Regions from separate parts of the Hominibacterium faecale genome, predicted to be linked through region 2. Evidence: riboswitches for the same ligand, from Rfam matches in the RefSeq annotation. Region 2 holds a riboswitch; each other region holds the start of a gene.

The links. Region 2 has a riboswitch for molybdenum cofactor ahead of LG211_RS06320 (molybdopterin-dependent oxidoreductase). Riboswitches for the same ligand answer to the same signal wherever they lie in the genome.
Region 1: linked by a shared signal. The riboswitch ahead of LG211_RS10255 (fibronectin type III domain-containing protein) and the one ahead of LG211_RS06320 (molybdopterin-dependent oxidoreductase) in region 2 are both predicted to bind molybdenum cofactor.
Region 3: linked by a shared signal. The riboswitch ahead of LG211_RS13320 (ABC transporter substrate-binding protein) and the one ahead of LG211_RS06320 (molybdopterin-dependent oxidoreductase) in region 2 are both predicted to bind molybdenum cofactor.

What each region holds. Positions count from the first base shown of each region.
Region 1 covers NZ_JAJAGH010000007.1:128,631-136,042, reverse strand. Annotated here, with positions in the region: gene LG211_RS10285 (FAD-dependent oxidoreductase) at 155-1,378, opposite strand; gene LG211_RS10280 (YeeE/YedE thiosulfate transporter family protein) at 1,415-1,963, opposite strand; gene LG211_RS10275 (sulfurtransferase TusA family protein) at 1,992-2,219, opposite strand; gene LG211_RS10270 (YeeE/YedE thiosulfate transporter family protein) at 2,267-2,965, opposite strand; gene LG211_RS10265 (LysR family transcriptional regulator) at 3,181-4,059, shown strand; gene LG211_RS10260 (sulfurtransferase TusA family protein) at 4,015-4,281, opposite strand; molybdenum cofactor riboswitch at 4,727-4,847, shown strand; gene LG211_RS10255 (fibronectin type III domain-containing protein) at 5,025-6,539, shown strand; gene LG211_RS10250 (Ig-like domain-containing protein) at 6,662-7,412, shown strand, end outside.
Region 2 covers NZ_JAJAGH010000005.1:244,387-251,798, forward strand. Annotated here, with positions in the region: gene trsM (DVU_1556 family methyltransferase) at 1-100, opposite strand, end outside; gene LG211_RS06315 (radical SAM protein) at 117-1,556, opposite strand; molybdenum cofactor riboswitch at 1,879-2,006, shown strand; gene LG211_RS06320 (molybdopterin-dependent oxidoreductase) at 2,086-5,001, shown strand; gene LG211_RS06325 (pyridine nucleotide-disulfide oxidoreductase/dicluster-binding protein) at 5,091-7,394, shown strand; gene LG211_RS06330 (DVU_1557 family redox protein) at 7,363-7,412, shown strand, end outside.
Region 3 covers NZ_JAJAGH010000009.1:57,788-65,199, forward strand. Annotated here, with positions in the region: gene LG211_RS13295 (sensor histidine kinase) at 1-634, shown strand, start outside; gene LG211_RS13300 (aldehyde dehydrogenase) at 636-2,006, opposite strand; gene mobB (molybdopterin-guanine dinucleotide biosynthesis protein B) at 2,003-2,647, opposite strand; gene LG211_RS13310 (ABC transporter ATP-binding protein) at 2,660-3,364, opposite strand; gene LG211_RS13315 (ABC transporter permease) at 3,375-4,070, opposite strand; gene LG211_RS13320 (ABC transporter substrate-binding protein) at 4,149-5,030, opposite strand; molybdenum cofactor riboswitch at 5,122-5,251, opposite strand; gene LG211_RS13325 (HesA/MoeB/ThiF family protein) at 5,403-6,092, opposite strand; gene LG211_RS13330 (NlpC/P60 family protein) at 6,089-7,412, opposite strand, start outside.

The DNA.
Region 1 (7,412 bases), on a different contig from region 2:
TACATCATATTGTCCAAGATTTGGAAGAAAGTTATAGTGAATAACGAAAAACGGCCTGCAAGATAACAAACACCAAGAAGCGCACCTGCCGCCGACCGCTGCAGGTGTGCTTCTCTTTAAGGATGGGATTCCATAAATGATGACTGATCAATCCTCAGCCGATGAACTCACGTATAGAACCTTCATTTACATGCTCTGTCATAGTCTTTACAATACGGCCGTTTTCCACCAGCGCTACGGCAGGAAAGCGGTTGATCCCCAACCTGCGGGCAATTCCGTCCGACTTATAAATGTCAACTTTGGCGAGGGACAATCGTGGAGAAATTTCTTCCTCCAACTGTTCAATATATGTAAGAAGTTCACGGGCATCCGGATCAACGGCGCTGAACAAATAGACCAAGGCTGGTTTCTCCGCACGCAGAATCTGGCTTTCAAACATCTCAGACTCTGCGATATATTTTTCTGCACCGTAACCGGCTACAGCTCCATCGCCTACAGCAGTTGCAACCTGTTTCAAAAACTTATCGCGGACATCGCCTACAGCCCAGACGCCGGGAATGTTCGTTTCCATCCGTTCATTGGTTTTTAGATATTTGGATGGACTCATATCGAGGATATCCTGGAACAGTTCAGTGTTCGGCAGATATCCGATGAAGAGAAAACAGGTGTCCGCAGCAATCGGTTCCAGTTGACCAGTTTTGAGATTCTTCAGAACCACCCCTTCCAAATGATCATCTCCCTCGAAGCTGTCAGGAACCGTATTCCATAGAAATTCCATTTTCGGATTATCCATAGCCTGGCCTTTTGCGATCTCATTGCAGTCCATAATTCCCACGTCATGCATGACCGAGACCAGAACTTTATCAGCGAATTTGGTCAGGAACATGCCTTCTTCAATGGCGGCATCGCCGCTGCCGATAACGACAACGGTTTTTCCAGTATTTGCTGCCGCATCACAGGTGGCACAGAAAGAAATTCCTTTGTCATAAAGGTATTTTTCTTCGTTTTTCGCTCCTGTGAGCCTGGGTTTTCCGCCACTGGCAATAATGACCGCGCTGCACTCATATCGATTGCGAAACGTTTCTACCACCTTTGTATCTCCCTCTAAAGAAACGGATTTTACATCTGTTAATTTGAACTTTACTCCAAATTTTTTCGCCTGCTGATGAAATAAATTCATCAAATCCAGGCCGCTTTGGCCCTGAGGAAAACCAGGGTAATTTTCGATTTCATTGGTGTAGGTGGCAAGGCCCCCGACCAACGATTTTTCAATTAATAATGTCTTGAGACGCGCACGGCCGCAGTAAATTCCCGCAGTTAATCCTGCCGCGCCTCCCCCTATGATGACAACATCATAGCGCTCTGTTTTCTTTTCCAAGAATGCTCCTCCTTAACTCATGAACCATTTTTACAGTTACATAAAATATTTTGCCAACAGTTTGCTGCCGATAAAGGCGCCGACCAGCAGGAATAATGCAAACACCCATCCTGATACGGAAAGGGATGAAATACCTGTAAACAAGGCACCGATATTGCACCCGGTAGCGATTCTCGCGCCATATCCCATCAGTAAGCCTCCCAGAATCGCTGCAACGACCTGACGCATGGATTTGATTTTTTTAATTTTAAATTGTGATGCAAACAAGGTTGCAACAAGAGCGCCTACAATTACGCCCACATTTCGCAGACTGCCTACATCAGCGAAAAAACTGGTGGTGACTTCTTTATGCATGTTATCCGAAGCGAAATACGCCCAGTCGCTTGCGTGAATTCCGATAAGCTCTGCTAGCTTGGCTCCCCAGATACTGAAGGTAGTTGTTACGCCCCAGCCGGAGTTTAACACTGCCAGATGGGCAATCTGAAGAATCGAAAGCAGTACAGCGCCGCCAACGTAAGTCATAGGCTCCTTCAATAGACGTTTGTAAACGGGATTAGCCCCTAACTTATTCCAAAACTCTTTCAATTATGTTCACCGCCTTTTCTCAGGGTAATCATTTGGTCTTCTCAATTACAACTTCCCATTCACCATCATCCACTTCGTCGATATCCACATTGTGTCCCTGTGTTCTCGCCCATTCCGGGACATTTTTCATTGCGCAGCTGTGGTCGATTGCCACAAAAAGAACATCGCCAACTTCCAGCTCATTCATTTTTTTCTCCACCTTCATGAGTGGTACCGGACAAGCTTCTCCTAAACAATCCAATTCATATTCAGCCATTTTTTAAATCCTCCTGTTCATGTTTTAACAAATTATCCTTATAATATTTACTCAATGGAACCTAGTTTTTTCTTTTGCCAACTAAGGGCGGCGAGATAAAGCAGCAGAATAATCACTCCTTGGACAACCAGTGCTCCAGCCCATCCGAATACATCGGGCAAAAAAATCTTTGGTGCGTTTGTTTCCAGATTGCTCCAGAAAGCGCCCATATCGTGGCCTCCCCACAGAGAGCCGACGATAAAAAATACCAGCGCAAGCATCTGCATTGTAAATCCTTCACCGATACGCATCAGTGTTCCGCTGGCGCATCCTCCGGCGATTACCATCCCAATTCCGAACATGGTCGCTCCCAGTATTAGGGGGATGCTGATCGGATGCACAGCACCGGCTCCGGGAATGTCACTGCCGCTCAGATAAGCACTGTATTTGATGGCAGTGAAACCTAAAGTGGTCAGTGCAAATGCGATCAGTACAGCTCTTGTCAGGGAAGTACTGCCGGTAATCCACGGGTCCCGCATAGAAGCGGTAAAACAGAATCTGGATCGCTGAAGGACATATCCGAATGCGATTCCGAAGATCCAGCCGATTGCGGCAGTGGTACTGCCGCGATTTACCAGCCATGCGATTAAGATGATTCCGATGGTAACCAGAATCGCATAGGGAATCTGGCTTTTTTTTGGTTTGCGGGGTGTCCGTTTTCTGGGACTGCGCTCTATGGACGATGGTTTACTCTGGCCTTCACCCATTTTCGTTTCTCCTTTCTATCACTGTTAATTCTTTGACGATGACTATGGGATCATTATAGCATGGGCGTAATTAATCGGGTAATCGTAATACGTGAAGCTATATTAGAAAATCTTATGACAATTCAGATTGTTGTGATATAATAGTGGGCATAGTTATGGGATAATCCTGGTGTAAGATAGGATTGGAGGTAGGGATGAATATCGATACACTGTTTATGTTTATTGAAATTATTAACAATGGAAGTATTACAAAGGCAGCCGAACGTCTTCACGTATCGCAGTCCGCACTGAGCCAGCAAATCAAGTCAATGGAAAATTCCTTTGGCTGCCGGCTGCTTGACAGGAGTAATCAGGGCGTGAGTATGACTCCTGCCGGTGAACTAGTATATCAGCGTGCCCAGGAAATTTTGGGCGTTTATCAGACACTGGTCAACCAACTGGAACTTTTGCAGAAAAAGGATCGTTGTTTCCATATCCTTTCCATGGATGTGATTTATACTTATGCACTGCCTTGTGCGCTGTTTCAAATACAGAAAAAATTTCAAGAAGTCCGCTTGGAGACGAAAGTAATGTCCAGCGCACAGATCGAACAAAAAATCAATGCCGGTCAGGGTGATATTGGATTTATCGTCGGGCCTCCTGCAAATAAAGAATTATATAGCCGTTTTATGTTCTCTGATCCAGTGCATTTGGTCATGACTCCGAGAACGCACAAACGAAAGAAAATGGACTTGGATGAATTGCAACAACTACCGATGATGATGATCAGCGGCAGTCACAGAACCCAACAGAAGCTGGATGGGTATCTCGCTCAAAAAGGAGTTTCCAGGCAGCAAATGAATGTGACCTGCCAATTTGAATCCTTTGAGTCGGCAAAACAGTCGGTAGTCAATGGGATGGGGGCAGCTTTTCTCCCATATTCGTCCATAAAGAAAGAATTGTATAACAAACAGTTGGAAATTATCGAAATAGAAGAGTTTGAATTTAAGTTTCGTTACTATTTAATCAAAAATCCAAAATCTCAACAGGAAGATGTACAAATAAAAGATTTATTTGCCTATCTGGAACGAATGCTTGACTCGATGATTTGCTGACTCGGGAGCGCTGCGGATGGTGATTTCCCAGATACCGTTCATCACCTCCTCGCATGAACAGACCAGTTCTTTGGCCCTGCAGAATTCTTGAACGGATTTGCAGGTACAACTATGATCCGTTACGAGCATAACCTCTTCACCCTGCCCGATGACCGACAGTTCGTTTTGCAGCCGCATGACAGGAATGGGGCAGATTTGGCCTAAACAATCGAGTTTCTTCATATAAACGCCTCCTTTAACAAAGATTCTATATATCATAGAACAAAAATAAGCAAAAGTAAATGCCAAGTAAAACGTATTCGCGAGCTGGTAAATAAAAATAGGCTGATAAGAATTTCCAGATCCAACGGTGTACAGTGGGATCAGCCAGCGGATGTTTTTCCGCACTACGTTACCGGCAACAGTACCTTGCAAAGAGTCGCCCCCTTACGGGCGACATGTGGAAATAGGAATCTTTGATTCCGTCATTTCCACGTTTTTTATAAAAGATTAGAAAATGTTGGTAAGACAACGGAAATTTGTCGTTTGCTGTAGTATAATAGGGATAAAGAAAGCACATCATGTCTCATAATGAAGAAAAAAATCGAAGAAGTAAGAAAAAACTTGCGAAAAGATACGAGCTATAATACAATGTAACTGAATCTAGTAAATTTTGGATTATAAAAGTAAATATTGATGGTTCCGAACGTGAAAACCTAAAGGCTTTGGCCTATGGTTGAGCGTCGATGGGTAATACTGGAAACGGTGCTGCCTCCCGTGTTTTGGAAAGGAATGATGTATCAGAGGTAAATCACTCTTTCCCGTTTTTTAGGAAAGAGTTTTATTTTTTATATGCATTCCTTATTTTTGTGGCAACAAGTTTATCGATTTAAAATGTTAAAGTGAAGTGCGTGATACTTCTTTTGCATTTCGAGATGTGAGGCGTTCTATCAACTTATTCGTATATTGAACGAGGAGGATGAAAAATGAATCTTGCAAAAGGCAAAAAGAGGATCACTGTCAGTGTAGTAACGGCCCTGATGATGGTCATGGTCATGGTGCCGGGAATGGCGTTCGCAAACACAGCAGGGAATACGGCTCTATCCCAGACATCACAGAACCAGGGCATGTTCGTAAACTATATAGATGCTTCCGTTAATTCTAAGGATAGCAGAATTGGACAATATGGTACAACGAATATAAAACAGTATTTTTTCAATGGGGCAGATATAGAAAAAGAGAACGGCGGTATGGCAGATGATAGCCATCCGTATGTGAATTCTTATGGCTATAACTATTCGATTATGACCGACACGTCCGTTAGCGCATACTGGGACAACTATATTCAGGGAACTTTAAATCCGACCCAACCCATTAAGTTTGGATTTTTCCTGGGCGGTTCACAGACTGCCAAGTGCAATGACCAAATTATGGCTAGTAATATTATTCCCAAGATGAGCATTCAGAAGACGGACGGCACGGTTGTCCTGACAGGTACTCAGATTTACAAGGGCTGGAAACATCAGAGGCTGGCCAATGGCGGGGGAACTGGTTCCGGACCGCTCAGAGGGTTCGATGTATTTTTGGAGATTCCTGCTAACGCATTAGCTGCTAATACACAGTATGTACTGGTCCTTGAGTCAGGCATGGGCGTACAGACATTGCTGGATAAAAAGATTGTTTTCCATTTTTCCACAGATGCTTTTGCACAGAGCATTTCCCTGGGAAGTAAAGTAACCTTAAAAGAAGGCCAGACTAAAACATTAAAGGCCGCCATTAAGCCTGAAAATGTAAAAGAAAAAGCAGTAACATGGACTTCGGCAGACAAAGCAGTTGCCGTAGTTGATTCCAATGGTGAAGTCAAAGCGATGAAAGCAGGCAAAACGACAATTACGGCAGTAACAAAGGATGGAACAAATCTGAAGGCTTCCTGTCCAGTGGAAGTAACTCCCGTAATTGCGAAAGTATCATTAAAAGCAGTTTCGTCCAGCTACAATCGTGTAAAGCTGACCTGGTCAAAAGCCGCAAAGGCCGATGGTTATACCGTCTATCGATATAACGCAAAATCGAAGAAATACAAGCCTGTAAAACATACAACTGCCCGCAGCTATGTCGGAAAAAATCTGAAAACAGGAAAGACGTACGCATATAAAGTGAGGGCTTATCGGCTTGTCAATGGACAAAAAGTTTATGGCAGCTACTCTGCAAAGAAATCAATAAGGCCGGTGCCTTCCAAACCGGCCTTGAAAGTAAAGGCAGGGAAAAGAAAAGCTGCGGCAAAGTGGAGTAAAGTTTCAGGTGCGGATAAATATGTATTGTATAGAAGCACAAGCAAAAATGGCAAATATATAAAAGCAAGCATCACAGTAAAGAACAAATATACGGATAAGGGCCTCAAAAAAGGAAAGCGGTATTACTACAAAGTCCGCGCGTATAAAGTGGTGGACGGTAAGAAGGTATACGGAAAGACGTCACAATTGAGGACAGTAAAGGTAAAATAAATGTTTTGGTGTAAACCGGCCCATCGATTTAGCCTACTAAACAAATGATAATTCCTTTGCATCCAGCGATGCAGAGTAATTATATATAGCTTATTATTACATTTAAAAAGGAGGACGAAAAAATGAATCTTGCAAAAAGCAATAAGAGGATCATTGTCAGCGTCGTAATGGCGTTGATGATGGTGATGGCAATGATGCCAGGGATGGCGTTTGCCCAATCCGTTGTAGCTGGGTATGATGTAGCGATTCAAGATCCTGGGACCATATTAACCGGAACGAATCCGCAGGCAGCTGCAGATATCACGCAGCCAGCGGGGACAACTGTGCATATTGACTGGACAAGCAGCAATAAAAGTGTTGCGACAATCGGTATTCACAAAGGCAATATTACGCCTGTTGCAGAAGGAACCACAACACTAACCGCAACGCTGAGAGAAGGTGAGGCCCCAGGAGGAACAGGAACAGGACCTAGCGGCGATTGTACGGGTACAATCCTGGCAACCGACAGCATTACGGTGACCGTAGAGGAGTCAACCACATATGGATACCAGGGAACTGGCGGAAATACCATGTTGATGACGGCGCCATCGAATATTACTGGCGGAACCCTAACCACTGCAGGATATACAAATAAGATTAACGATCAAATGACGGTTGATAATGGAAGTTGCCAATTTACATTTACAATGAGTGCGGGAATGAACAATTTCCAAGAATCAAAATTTAAAGAAAACAGCCTTCCATACATCCAGGTAGTCAATCCAAGAGGAGCTGTTGTTGCAGGAACTTCTGTGACTTTTGAAAGTTATGATGCGGCAGCTAAGAAGATTACCATTTCAGCAAAAGGGCTGACTGCGGGGAAATCATATGTAC
Region 2 (7,412 bases):
CTCCGCAGCCCACATCCAGCACCTTGGCTCCTTTGTCAAGCTGGCAAAGCTCCATAGCCTTGTCCGTAATCTCAAATTTACCTGGTCTTACTAAACTCATTTTCTTCTCCTTAAAACTAAGATTTTCGATAAATACTGTTATATCCGCAGAAAGGCACCAGCCGGTTGTCCGCGGAAAGCACCTGCACCCGGCACCGCTTCAATCGCTCTGCATCCAGGTTGGTGCTGTCCTGGAAGGCCATGCCGGTCACCGTAAAGGTGTTCTGCTTATAATAGGTAAGGAACTGATCCAAATCCATGATCTCTTCCTCCTGCTCCGCCTGACAGCAGGGTTCCTCTCCGGCCGCGGCCGTATCGGCCGGCTCGCAGCAGGAGCAGCAGTCTACCTCGCTTGTTTCCTGCTCCTGGGGCAAGTCCCATTTGTTGAGCACAAAGTCCCGGTCCTTTTTTATGATTTCCAGAGGATCCGGCTCGCAGCAGCAGGAGTCCTGCTGTGTATCGCAGCAGCTGATGCCCGCCTCTTTTTCCTTTTTGCTGACCATACATGTTATACCGTCTTTTTCCTTTAAATAAGTACTGTAAAAGCAGCACAGGGTATGGCCGGTGGCGATGGGACAGAAATCCTCATAATGAAAGCCCGGACACTGGTTTTCAATTTCATGGAGCACATCGAACATGGTCACCCGGTTTTCATGGTCCGGGTCGGGATGCCTGCCGAAAAAGCTCACCGGTTGGAAATGGATCCCTTTGACAACGGCTATGTTCTCCAGCAGAAACTCCATCATTGCCCCGATGTTGTCCAAGTTGACGTTTCTGGCGACCGTCGGTACCAGCGTCACCGGCAGACCGGCTTTCCTGCAGTTTTCGATGGCTTGTTTCTTTTCTTTAAATAAAGGCTCTCCCCGCATCTGCATGTAAATCTCATCGGTGGTTCCATCAAACTGCATGAAAATCACCGATGCTCCCGCCTCTTTGAGCGCCGCGGCATACCCGGCCTCGCGGGCGATTCGCCTGCCGTTGCTGTTAATCTGTATGTATTCAAATCCTTTGGACCTGGCCATGCGGATGATCTGGGGCAGATCGTCGCGGACAGTGGGCTCCCCTCCTGACAGCTGAATGTTGAAAGGCCGTTCTTCCCCCAGCTCCACCAGCAGATCGAATTTTGCTTCCAGTTCTTTTAAGCTGGGATCGCCCGGTTCCTCCGAATCCATTTCCGCCCTTGCAAAGCAGAAGGGACAATGCTGATTGCACCGCTTGGTAATATCGATCAGCACGCAGCAGGCGGTCTGCAAATGGTTTTCGCAGGTGCCGCAGTGAAGGGGGCATTCATCCTGCCCGCTGCCCTTGGTCATCGCCGTTTTGGGCGGAATATTGACAACCGGATTTTTGATCCAATCCAGATAATCATCTGTGCGGTTTGAAACCAGTGCGCGAAATTCGCCATGTTCTTCACATGTTTTTTCAAAGAATACTTTGCCCTCCCGCTCTGTATAAAAAGCTTTGATCGGCTTTTCACAGACTGGGCATATGCTTTGAACTTCCGATAATCGTTTCATGTTTCTTCTCCTGTTCCTACTCTCCCCCAAACCGGTTGGGGGACAAAGTATCTGTTTTTCATTCTATTATAAATTCCCAAAATGGGCAAGGGGCGACCGAAAATGTTTTGCAGGACCGGGCCGTAAGGCCGCCGGGGAGGTTCGCCGCCGGATCGAAAAGAGGCCGTTTTTACGGCAAATTGTAACAAATTTTTTACAAATTTAAGACAATTCAAATAATAGCTACTTAGTACTGGGCTTGACCGCAAGATTGTACTGAAATCAGGGTTTCCGCGGTTGACAGGCCCCTGAACGAACTGATAAAATGAAAACCGTAGTAACAATTCAATACACAATCCGATTTCCGAGCTCCTACGGCTTTTGAAAAAATGCTATGGAGGCGGAAACGTTGGGTTTATGTGGAAACATATGAGCCTCCCGCGTTTGGAAAGGTTCGTGTACCATTTCGAAACGCACGAAAAGGCCTTTGTTATTGGATGTGAAACGTTAAAGTATGTTCAATTGAAAAATTAATTGGAGGCAAATTATTATGAAATTGAGAAAAATGACGTTAAACATCAATGGTGCCGATCGAATGTTCATCTGTGATCCTGAAAAGGATACTCTGGCTGATGTTGTCAGACGTTTAGGGCTCACAGGTACAAAAGTTGGCTGCGGATCCGGCGTATGCGGTTCTTGTACCGTAATGCTGGACGGCAAACTAGTTCGTTCCTGTACGAAAAAGATCGCTAAGGTCGAAGAGTACAGCGAAGTAGTAACGATTGAAGGAATTGGAGCTCCCAGATATCTCCATCCGATTCAGGTAGCATTTATGCATGCCGGAGCCGTACAATGCGGATTCTGTACTCCAGGATTCATTGTATCGGCCTACGCGCTGCTTCAGGCTAACCCTGATCCGACTAGAGAAGAGGTAAGAGACTGGTTCCAGAAAAACAGAAACATCTGCCGCTGCACAGGCTATAAGCAGATCGTAGATGCTGTCATGAACGCTGCAAAGGTTATGAGAGGCGAATGCGCTCTGGAAGACATTATGGTAAAACTTCCGGAGAACAAAGAATATTACGGCCAGCCGCTGGTTCGTCCCGCTGCTCTGGCAAAGGTATGCGGACTTGCTGATTACGGCGACGACATTGAACTGAAGATGCCGGAGAACACGCTGCATGCCGTACTGGTACAGCCGAAAGTCGCCTTCCACGCAAAACTGAAAGCTATACATAAAGAAGAAGCAGAAAAAATGCCCGGCGTTTACAAGGTTGTTACAGCGGCCGATATCAAAGGCCCCAACAGACTTGGATTCATGCCGTTCACACCGAGAACTCTGGCTACCGGCCAGTCCCACCCAATCCTTGTTGAAGACAAGATCTTTAACTACGGTGATGTTGTAGCTCTGGTTGTAGCCGATACAAAGGCTCACGCCCAGGAAGCGGCAAAGAAAGTTACCATCGATTGGGAACAGCTGCCTGAATACAAGACTTATCTGGAAGCAGCTATGCCGGATGCCATGAGAATACATGACGATCATCCCAACGTATGGTCCGAACAGCCCAACGTTAAGGGCGCAGGACACGATACGCCGGAACTGATCGACGAGGCGCCTTATGTAGTAGAAGGTTCCTTCTATTCATCCAGAGAGCCCCATATGCCGATCGAAGGCGATACAGTACAGGCTTACTGGGGCGATGACGGCCTGCTGACCGTTCATTGCAAAGCGATGCAGATTTACTCCAACATCGGTGATATCGCAGAGGCGACCGGCCTTCCTGCAGAGAAGATCAGAGTCATCGAAAACCCGACAGGCGCTACCTTCGGCTGGGGTATCGCGGCAGCTACATATGCGATGGCAGCGATTGCCTGCATGGCATGCGACGATATGCCGGTAGCATTATCCATTACTTATCCTGAGTTCATGGCTCTGTCCGGAAAGCGCGCTCCGTCCTACACCAACGGAAGATTGGCCTGCGACAAGGACGGCAAGATCGTCGGAGCAGAATGGGATTGCGGTATGGACCACGGTTCCTACAACGAACTGGGCGACGACTTGATCACAAGACCGGCCAAGTTCATGTTCTTCCCATACAACATTCCCAACTGTCTGGGACTGACAAGAGTTGCCTGCACCAACCACAACTACGGAACTGCGTACAGAGGCTACGGATCACCACAGGCATACACAGCATCCGAGGCGCTGGTTGATATGATGGCTAAGAAGATTGGCATGGATCCGTTCGAATTCAGATATAAGAACATCGCAAGACCTGGAGATACCAACATCAACCAGTATCCTTTCCGTGAATACCCGATGGAAAAGATGATGGATATCTTAAAACCGATTTATGAGGAAGTAAAAGAAAGAGTTGCCAAAGAATCTACTCCTGAAAAGAAGAGAGGCGTAGGTATCGCATGGGGCGGATACAACGTAACAGAAGGTATCTTCGACCAGTGTACCGTTGCTCTGGAATTACTGCCCAACGGCAAATTTGCCAAATACGACACCTGGCAGGATCAGGGACAGGGCGGCGATGTAGGCGCTCTGGTTACCACTTTGGAAGCTCTCAAGCCTCTGGGTGTAACCCCTGACGACATCGTGCTGATTCAGAATGACTCCAAATTCTGTCCTGACTCCGGTGCTACCGCATCATCAAGACAGCATTACATGAACAGTAAAGCCGTTGTCATGGCTGCTGATGAACTGATGAACGCTATGAGAAAGCCGGACGGCACTTACAGAACCTATGATGAAATGGTTGCGGAAGGCATTCCGACCAAATATGAAACGCAGTACCAGAATCCGGAAGATATGACGCTGAAATATCTGGATCCGAATACAGGCGTAGGAAATCCGACTCCTGCCTTTACCTATGCTCTGCATATGGCAGAAGTTGAAGTTGACACCAAGACAGGCAAGGCTACTTGTATCGGTTACTGGTGTGTAGACGACGTTGGCGTTATCGGAAACATTGCTGCGGTTAACGGTCAGGCTTACGGCGGATTGTCCCACTGCATAGGCTTCGCTCTGACGGAAAATTATGAAGATGTCAAGAAGCACAGCAACATCGCCGGCGCAGGGATCCCGACTATCAAGGATATCCCGGACAACTTCAACCTGATCCATCACTGTACGCCGAGAAATACCAACCCGTTTGGTTCCTCCGGCGCATCCGAAGCATTCCAGTCCGCTGGACACATGGCTGTTATAAACGCCATCGACAATGCTTGCGGCGTAAGAATTTACGAAATCCCGGCTTACCCGGAAAAGATCAAGGAAGGTCTCGACAAGATCGCCAAGGGCGAAGAGGTTCTGCCTCCTAAGAAATACTTCCTGGGCTCGGATTTCTACGAAGAAATGGAATACATCAAGAACAATCCGATGGTTGACCTGTTCGAAGACATGTTCCCAGAGGATAAGAAGGAAGATTACGAGTCCATCACCAATATTCCAGACTAAACCACTTGATAAAAACAGCAAAACAATGATACAATCTTATCGGCTTAGGGGTAACCTTAAGCCGATACTTGTATGGAGAGATGATACTTATGAAGAGATATCTTAAAAACTTTGAAGACTGTATGGAAAAAGAAATTCCTTATTGCGTGGGCGACTGCCCCTTTGATATGGATATTCTAAATTTTATAGAAAAAACACGGCGGGGCGCTTTTAAAGCTGCCTTTAAGGTCTATCGCAACGCCACCGGCTTTCCCCGGATCGCCAATGCTCTTTGCGATGAACCCTGTAAAAAAGCCTGCCCGCGGAAAGACTGCGGGGGCGCCATTGAGCTGTCGCTTCTGGAAAAGGCAGCCATAGAATTTGCAAAAGACACCTCGGCTACCGACTATAACATCCCGATGAAAAAAGAGCGGGTCGCCATCGTCGGCGCCGGACTTGCGGGAATGGCAGCGCTGCTTCGCCTTTCTACGAAGAAGTATACGCTGGAGGTCTTTGAAAAGAGCGGCCGCATTGGCGGTCATCTGCACAATACCATGGATCCGAAAATTTTCATGAAGGATTTCAACGAGCAACTGGCTCATCAGGACTATGACATACATTTCAACACAGAGATCCAGGATCTTAGTGATCTGAAGGACGGAAACTTCGACGCTGTTTTTATCGCCACTGGAAAAAACGGCCCAGATTTTGGACTATTGAATGCCCGCAGTGCTTCCGGCGACCCCTTCTGTATGGAGCAGGGCGGAACCGGATATTTTGCAGGCGGCGAATTGATCGGCGATTCTCCCCTCCACGCTCTGTCCGGCGGCCTGGCTATGGGAACGGTCATTGACAATTACCTAAAAACCGGCAGCCTGTACTACCCCAGAGAAAGTAAGCGGACCCGCATGTGCCAGGGGCTGGTTCAAATTGAAGGCACATCGGAGGCTGTGGCTGCAGCCGATGGTCATTATACAAAGGAAGAGGCCATGGAGGAAGCAGCCCGCTGCGTGGAATGTCAGTGCCGGGCCTGCAAAGACCACTGCGATCTGTTGGAATTTTCCAGTAAGGGGCCGGTTCGTGTCAAGGATGAAATCATTGCCACCACTCTGGAGGGTAAGAGCGAACTGAAGGCCACTCCCGCCAGGAGGCTTATGTCCATGTGCAATCAATGTGGAATCTGTAAAGAAATCTGTCCGGAGGATATTGATCTGGACGGCCTTTTCCTGGCCGGGCGGCAGAAAATGCACAATCAGGGAAAAATGCCCTGGCCTTACCACGATTTCTGGCTTCGGGATATGGCGCAGGCTGACAGCGAAGAATCCAGTCTGGTCCGTCCACCCAAAGGCAGCAGCAAATGCGGGTATGCCCTATTCCCCGGTTGTCAGCTGGGCGCGTCGGAGCCGGAGCTGATCGTTAAAATTTACGATTCTCTGCTCAACCAGCATCCGGATACGGCCATGTTCCTCCGCTGCTGCGGAGTTCCCCAGCTTTGGGCCGGCGACCGGGCCAAATTCGACCTGGGCCTTGAGGAAATCAGAGACCAGTGGCGAAGTCTGGGAGAGCCGACCATGATTATGGGCTGTATGACCTGCCTGAAGCATTTTAAAGAATATCTTCCGGAAATACCGGTCATTTCTCTGTTTGAGATTTTGCAGGAATGGGAGATCAGCGGCGGCTGCTGCGAACAAACCTTTTGCGTCTTTGATCCCTGCTCCGCCCGCGGCGAAGCAGATGTCCGCCAGTCTGTACGGGATCTGGCCCAAGACATCGGCGTAACGCTGGAGCCTTTGCCGGACAACAATCAATACTACACTTGCTGCGGCTATGGCGGCCACGGAGCCATCGCCAATCCGGAGTATGCGGATTTTGTAGCCAAAAAGCGAATTGCTGAAAGCAAGACGCCTTACATCACCTATTGTATCAACTGCCGGGATATTTTCCTCAAGCAGGGCAAACCGGCCCATCATATTCTGGAGCTGCTCTTTGGCGAAGGCGACGGTCAGCAGCATCTGCCGACGGTTACCGAGCGTCAGGAAAACAGAAGGGTCCTCAAAAAGACACTTTTGGAATTTTTCTGGGAGGAAGAAATGGAAATCAAACAAACCGAGTACCCGATTACGGTGGAGATGTCCGAGGAAGTGAAGGCCAAGCTGGATCAGGAACGGATCCTGGAAGAGCAGGTCCTCCACACCATCGATTTCTGCCAGCGTCATAACCGGACCATTTTCAACGAAGAAACCGGTACCTTGTCCGGCTACTGCGTGATCGGCTATATGACCTATTGGGTGGAGTACAAAGTGCTCAATGAGGCGGACGGCCGGTTCGAGCTGGTCAACGCGTACGCGCACAGAACAAAGATAGAATTGGAGGCGGTCTGGAATGGCATCAAACAAGACACTGATCTGCAATAAATGCAAATGCGGCCTTGC
Region 3 (7,412 bases), on a different contig from region 2:
GCTGACCATGGTCAAGTCTTATGCGGAAATGATCCGCGATCTTTCCGGAGACAATCCCAAAAAAAGAAACGCCCACCTCCAGGTCATCATCGACGAGGCGGACAGGCTAAACCTTTTGGTAAACGACATGCTGACCTTATCGAGAATGCAGTCGGGCGCTATTGTCATCAAGAAAACCCATTTTAACATCAAGGAAGCAGTGGAAGGCATTCTGCTGTCCTACAAGCTTCTGATGGAGGAAGACGGCTATAACATTAATTTGGACTGCCGCGGCGACATTCTGGTGGATGCGGATCCGGAAAGGATGAAACAGGTATTCTCCAATCTGATCAACAACGCGCTCAAGTTCTGCGGAGAAGATAAAACCGTCAATGTAGTTATTAAAAAACGAGGCCGCCACGTACTATGCCAGGTGCAGGATCACGGAGTCGGTATCCCGGCGGAAGAACTGCCTCATATCTGGGAACGGTATTATAAAGCCAGCTCCAACATGGTCCGTTCCACCACCGGAACAGGTCTGGGTCTTTCCATCGTAAAGGAAATTCTTTCTCTGCACAAGGCCAATTACGGCGTTGACAGCACTCTGGGAGAAGGAACTTCCTTCTGGTTCGAATTGGATGTGGCCCTCAAATAACTTATTTGATAAACGCACGGACGATCTTTGTTTTCCACCGGGTATAAGGCGCATAGCGGAACGGGAGATCGATCCAGGTCTTTTTGTCCACCAGGCTTTTGTAATGGGTAAAGGTGTCGAATCCGGTCTTTCCGTGATAGGCGCCCATACCGCTTTCTCCCACGCCGCCAAAGCCCATGCTGGTGGAAGCTAAGTGAATAATCGTATCATTGATGCATCCGCCCCCAAAGGCAATTTCCTCAGTCAGTTTTTCTTTAACCGACTTGTTCTGTGTAAATACATAGAGCGCCAGTGGGGTCGGATGCTTTTCGATCATCTTTATGGCCTCTTCGATATCGTCGAATTCTAAAACCGGCAGCACCGGTCCGAAAATTTCTTCCTGCATGACCGGACTTTCCATGGTCACATCCGTCAGCACAGTGGGCTCCATCCTCCGGCAATCATCGTATTTGCCGCCGATCCGGGCCGTCTGTCCCTGGATCAATCCGATCAGCCGCTGAAAATGTTTTTCATTGATGATATTGCCATAATCCGAATTGGCGAGGGGCACGGTGCCGAATTGGATGCGGATAGCTTTTTCTATATGGGCCAGGAGCTCATCTTTCACGTTTCGCTGCACCAGAAGATAATCCGGCGCCACACAGGTCTGACCCAAATTGAGAAACTTGCCAAAGACGATCCGCTTGGCAGCCAGCGGCAGGTTTGCCGTCTCGTCCACCACACAAGGGCTCTTTCCTCCCAGCTCCAGCGAAACAGGCGTCAAATGCCTGGCCGCCTTTTCCATAACCAGCCTTCCCACCGTTTTGCCGCCGGTGAAAAATATGTAGTCGAATTTTTGCTCCAACAGCAGGCTGTTAGCTTCCCGGCCGCCTTCCACCACTGTAACCAATTGGGGCGAAAAGGTCTTTTCCACCAGCCTGGCCATGATTCTGCTGGTATGGGCAGATGCGTTACCGGGCTTTAAAATGGCCGTATTTCCCGCTGCCAGGGCATCCACAAGGGGCGCCATGGTCAAGAGGAAAGGATAATTCCAGGGGCTCATGATCAGAACGGTTCCATAAGGGCAGGGCTTGACATAGCTTTTCGAGTGAAACTGTACCAGCGGAGTTTTTACCCGTTTTTCCTTTGCCAGCCCTTTCAAGTGCTTTTGCATGTATGAGATTTCCTCTAGAACCATTCCCACTTCGCTCATGTAGCCTTCGGGAGCGCTCTTCCCCAGGTCCTGTTTCAGTGCTTCCAAGATCTCGTATTCCATACTGCGAATCTTATTCTTGAGTGACTCCAGTGCTGATTCGCGGGCAGCGATGCTCCTGGTGGCTCCTGTTTTAAAATATGCCTTCTGGCAGTCCAAAATTTCTTTTATATCTCTCATCCTTTCACCCGGATTGCAATCTCTTTTCCTTCTTCATAGCCATCCAACGCTTTCACCGCACCAATAACCACGTTTTTCAGCGTATTCTTAACAAATGGCACCATAGGAATTTCTACTCCGTCGATAGTCAGAATTACATCTGCCTCCTGTTTTTGTTCTTCAGTAGCTTTCTCGATTAAATCAGCCATTTTCTCTACCTCCTCTAAACAATTAATCACCGGAAGCCGGCCGTAATGGTCCAGTTTTCCGGAAATGATCCCCGATACAGCGATCACTTGATCGGTCATGCGTTTTGCCAGATCCTCCTCGGTCGCTCCGGTCAAAATGGCCGGGCAGTCTGCGCCGCTGTCGCCCTCCAGGATGATAAAATCCTCTTTATAATATTTCAGGACAGCGTCAATGTCCATCCTGCGCGACAGCAGGATGTCCGTCTCCTTCTCTCCCAGCGCAGTTACCCGCTGGGCCCCTGCCTGGGTGTGCTTATAGGTATCCGTCCCCGGATGATCCATGGCAAACTTCTCATAGTGAATATCCTTTACCGTTCCCACGCTGTATCCCCGCCTGCGCAGTTCTTTAATGATCTGCGTAACCGTGGTCGTTTTCCCTGTTTTTGAAAACCCTTTTACCATAATGACTCGCATCGCTATCGCTCCTTAAATCAGCAGTTCTCCTGCTATAAATTTTCTGGTCAATTCCTCCTTGGGATTTGCCAGTATCTGATCAGCCCTGCCCGTTTCGATCAGCTGCCCGCTTTTGAGGAACAAACATCGGTCGCAGGTCCTTTTGGCCTGAGCCAGGTTGTGGGTGACCAATACAACGGTAGTTTTCTCTTCCTCGTTGATTTTTATCAGCATCTTTTCGATTTCTGCCGTGGTGGAAGGGTCGATATTTGCTGTTGGCTCATCCAGCAGCAGCAGTCTGGGGTGAAAGGACAGCGCTCTGGCTAAAGCAACTTTTTGGGTTTCTCCCCCCGACAGCTTCCAAGCCTTTTTCTTTCTCATGCCGGTTAAATCCAGCTCCTGGCAGAGCTGGGCGACTCTTTCCTCAATTTCATCTTCACCCCATCCCCGCAGCTTCAGCGGGTAGGCAATATTTTTTTCTACGGTGGTCGTAATCAAATAAGGGGTCTGGAAGACCTGAGTAATTTCATTCTTTGGAATCTGGTTTTTTCCATCGTAATAGATCCGGCCCCCGTCAGCCCGGTCCAGTCCTCCGATCAGGTTGAGCAGCGTGCTCTTTCCGGCTCCGTTAGGCCCGATGACCCCGGTCCTGCTGCCGCTGACAATGGCTCCTGCTTTCAGATCCAGCACTTTTTTTCCTTCATATGCCCGTGTCAGCTCTTCAAATCTCAGTTCCAAGCCGCACCTCCTATCTGCTTTCCCGTTCCTGAAAATTATACAATACAGCGTTTACCAAAAATGAAAGGGTCAGCAGGATAATGCCCACGGCTATGGCGCGGTCATAGTATCCCATGCCTTTCAATTCTGAAATATAGGTGGTCATAACCCGGGTCTGTCCTTTGATATTGCCGCCGACAATCATAACGGCTCCCACTTCGGAGATGGCCCTGCCAAATCCGGTAACGACAGCTGTGGTAATGCCCACGCGCATCTCGTAAATGAGCAGTTTCATCCGGTCCAGCCGTTCCGCTCCCAGGGTCATACCCAGGCGGTTTACTACAGGCGCCTTTTCCTTTACCAAATTGTAAGTCAGGCCGATGATGATGGGCGTCACAAGGCAGATTTGAGCGATAATCATCGCCGTCACCGTATAATTCAGCTGCAAACTTCCCAGCGGTCCTCTCCGCATCAGAATCAGAAATACCGTCAATCCCGCGATGACAGGGGGCAGGCTCATAAAGGTGTAAATTAATCTGACTACGACGCCTTTGCCTCTGAATTGGTGCGTTCCCAGGAGAATACCCAGAGGTATGCCAGCGCAAGTGGAAAACACCACAGAAAAGCAAGAAACGTAGAGAGATAGCCCTACGATTTCAAAAATTTCCCCGTCGCCGGCAAAGATCAGTTTAAAGGCTTCGATAATTCCATGTCCAATTGCATCCATAAATGATCCTTTCTCAAATCAGTCCTATTATATCAAAAAAGGACAGGATTGTCTCCCGTCCTTTGCTTATCAAATCCGTTATTTTGCGTTGGGAACGAACAGAGCCTGTCCATATTCTTCCACTCCGTATTCACCGATCAGCTTCTGTGTTGCTTCTGAAACGATCCAGTTCTGGAATGCTTTCGCACCCTCAGCGTTGATGTTTTCATTCTTTTCAGGATTTACACAGATAACGCCGTACTGGTTGTTGAGCACGCCGCTTGGGTCTTTTTCGCTGACGATCTTCAGCTGGGTATTTTTGCCCACGTTGAGCCAGGTTGCTCGATCGGAAAGGGTGTAGCCCACCATTTCATCGGTCATGGTGATTACATCGCCCATTCCAGCCGCAGCTTCGATATACCAGTCGCCTTTCGGTTCAATCTTTGCCTTTTCCCAAATAGAAAGTTCTTTCTTGTGGGTACCGGAGTCATCTGCCCTGGATACGAACTTTTTTTTCTGGTCCTTAATGGTTGTGAAAGCCTTAATTGCGTCTTCTTTTGCGTTCTTTTCGATAGCCGCCGGATCATCCTTTGGTCCCAGTACAACAAAGTCATTGTACATAACGTCCAGTCTTCCGTCTTTGTCCGCATGGCCGCCTTCCACATATTCCTTTTCAGCAGCAGGTGAGTGTACGAGCAGTACGTCTGCTTCGCCCTTTTCGCCCATTGCCATGGCTTCGCCGGATCCTACGGATACAACGTCAACTTTGTAGCCGCTTTCCTTCTCGAATTCAGGCAGAATCGAATCTAAAAGTCCGCTGTCCTTGGTGCTGGTGGTGGTTGCCAAAATCAGCTTGGGATTGGCCGGTTCCTTGGCCGCTTCTTTGTCGTCTCCGCTGCCGCATGCACTCAGCATAGCTGCTGTGGAAAATACCATCATCAGCGCCAGCACGCATGCAAACACTCTCTTCTTACTTCTCATTTTTTCTCCTCCTCAGTAACAAAAATAATTTACCCAAAAAACAGAACAAAAAACCTTTCATTGCATTGAAATGAAAGGTTATATTCTGTATTTTGACATACATCGTATTCCTTTCCACACTGGGAGGCCGGAGAGTTTCCTCTAGGACCCTGAACGGTCAAGTGCCATGCGCCTTTTGCTGCGGACGGTTAGGCTGTATTGACTCGGAACATTTTCTATTCAGTTGTAAGGATCATTTTGGGCAATGATCCGGCCCGCTGCGTCATCTCAGCAGCCATTGGTATTTTCGCATGAAATCAACCCGTCTGTCAAGACAAATTACCATAAAACTATCATAATTCCCCTTAGATTCAAACATCTTCCACATTCAGATCAGAATCGAATCACTTCATATTCCTGATTGAGCAGATCGATGGTCAGCAGACGATTGCGCAAAATCTGTGGTTTTCCAAGGAGCACCTTTACGGTCTCCGCCACTTGGACCGCTGCTACCATTGCAGGCGTGAAGCTTGGGTTTCCAGTTTCCTGCTCGGCACCTTTATTAGAACCAGCAGGGTAGATTTTATCAAAGAGGTCGTCCCCCGGCATGATCACCGCGGCCTGCCCATGCCAGCCGGCGATGGCACCGTGAACCAACGGGAGCTTTTGCTCCCGGCATCCTTGTTCCAAAAGACGTCTGGCCTTTATATTATCCAAAGCATCGACAACGGCATCATAACGATCCGTTATAATGCCGTCCACATTGTTCTCGTCAATATAATGACACAAAGGATGGATCTGCACCTCTGAGTTGACCATTTTAATCCTCTCCTGAGCTTCCAGGGCTTTGTAGCGTCCAAGTGTCCTTTCTGTAGAGAGAAGCTGCCTGTTCAAATTGCTGGCTGAAAAAACGTCTCCGTCCACGGCTGTAATTTGACCCACTCCCAGTCTGGCCAGACCCTCGATTACATGGCCTCCCAAGCCGCCGCAGCCAGCTACCAAAACCCAAGAGTTTCGCAGTTTCTCGTTTTCTGCCAGTGAAATTGTACCGATATTTCTCTCGTATCTATCAGCAGTCATCATTCAATGATCCTTCTTACGGCTAGAATTGGTTTATAAGTCGCCTTGCTGATTTTAATCCCGTCCGTAGGATTGCTGGCGTGGACGATCTGACCGCCTCCCATATAAAGCGCTACGTGGCCGTCATAACAGATAATATCACCTGGTTTTGCCTCGCTGTAGGATACCCCTCTTCCGCAGGAGCGCTGAGCGCTGGAGGAATGGGGAAGCTTGATGCCGAATTTGGCATACACACTCATGGTAAAACCGGAACAATCGGTGCCGTTTGTCAGGCTGGAACCACCGTACACATACGGGTTGCCGACAAACTGCAAGGCATAATCCACGACTGCCTGTCCTTTATTGGTCGTAACCGGGGGTTTGGTTTCCTTATCCGGAGGAGTGGTTGGCTCCTTCTCGGGTTTTGCTGTGCTCGTCTCTTTTTCCGTATTCGCGGTCGGTTTTTCCGTTGTCTGCTTGGACGGTTTGGTATTGTCCACAGACGGCTTTATCGCTTCAGTCGCAGGCTGAGTGGCTTTGCTTGGCTCTTTTGCCGCAGCCGCTGTTGCCGGCTGGGGCGCTTTCTGTTCAGGCTGCTGCTGCGGTTCTGTCGTTGGTTCTTCCGCAGGCTTAGGCTGCTCCGTATCTGGGGCCTTAGCCGTTTCCTTTTCTTTTGCCGCTGTCAAGGTTCCGTCTTCTTTTACGGAATCATTGCCTTTGGCGACTACCATTGCTACAGGCTGGCGCGTTACTTTTTCCGATATCACCTTTTCTGACAGTGTACTGCCATTGACCCGGACCACCTGGCTGGTAATCAGCTTGCCGCCTTCCTGTCCTTGGGCTACAATTTTCTTCTGCCCTTTATCCAGGTTATCATCGATTCGGTATTCCGTCTGATATGCAATCGTTTCTGTTCGCGAAACTTGATCCACCGTCGTTACCGCTACCATCGGATTACCAGACGCAGCCGCCGTATAGATTTGCTCAACCGCGTCCTGCGCCTCCACAACGTTCACTTTCTCGTCGCTGCGTTTCAGCGCCTTTTTCTCCACGGTTATCTCCGGAGAAAGGCTAGTCTCTCCTTCCTTGGTATTGGCGGTGCTGTATTTTTGTTTGATGCCGTCGATGACCGCCTGTCCTTCTTTTTGACTGGCAACAATGAACGTTTCCTGATCGCCTATTTTTACTGCCCATGGTTCCTGTATTCTGGCCCCATTATCCGTAATAGCGTAAGGTTTTGTCATCTGAAGATAGATACAGACTGCAAGAATTAGAAGCACTAGACTCAAACCTGCTGCTGCAATCTTCAGCATCTTTCCTCTATTTTTTGAAATTGCTGCTCTC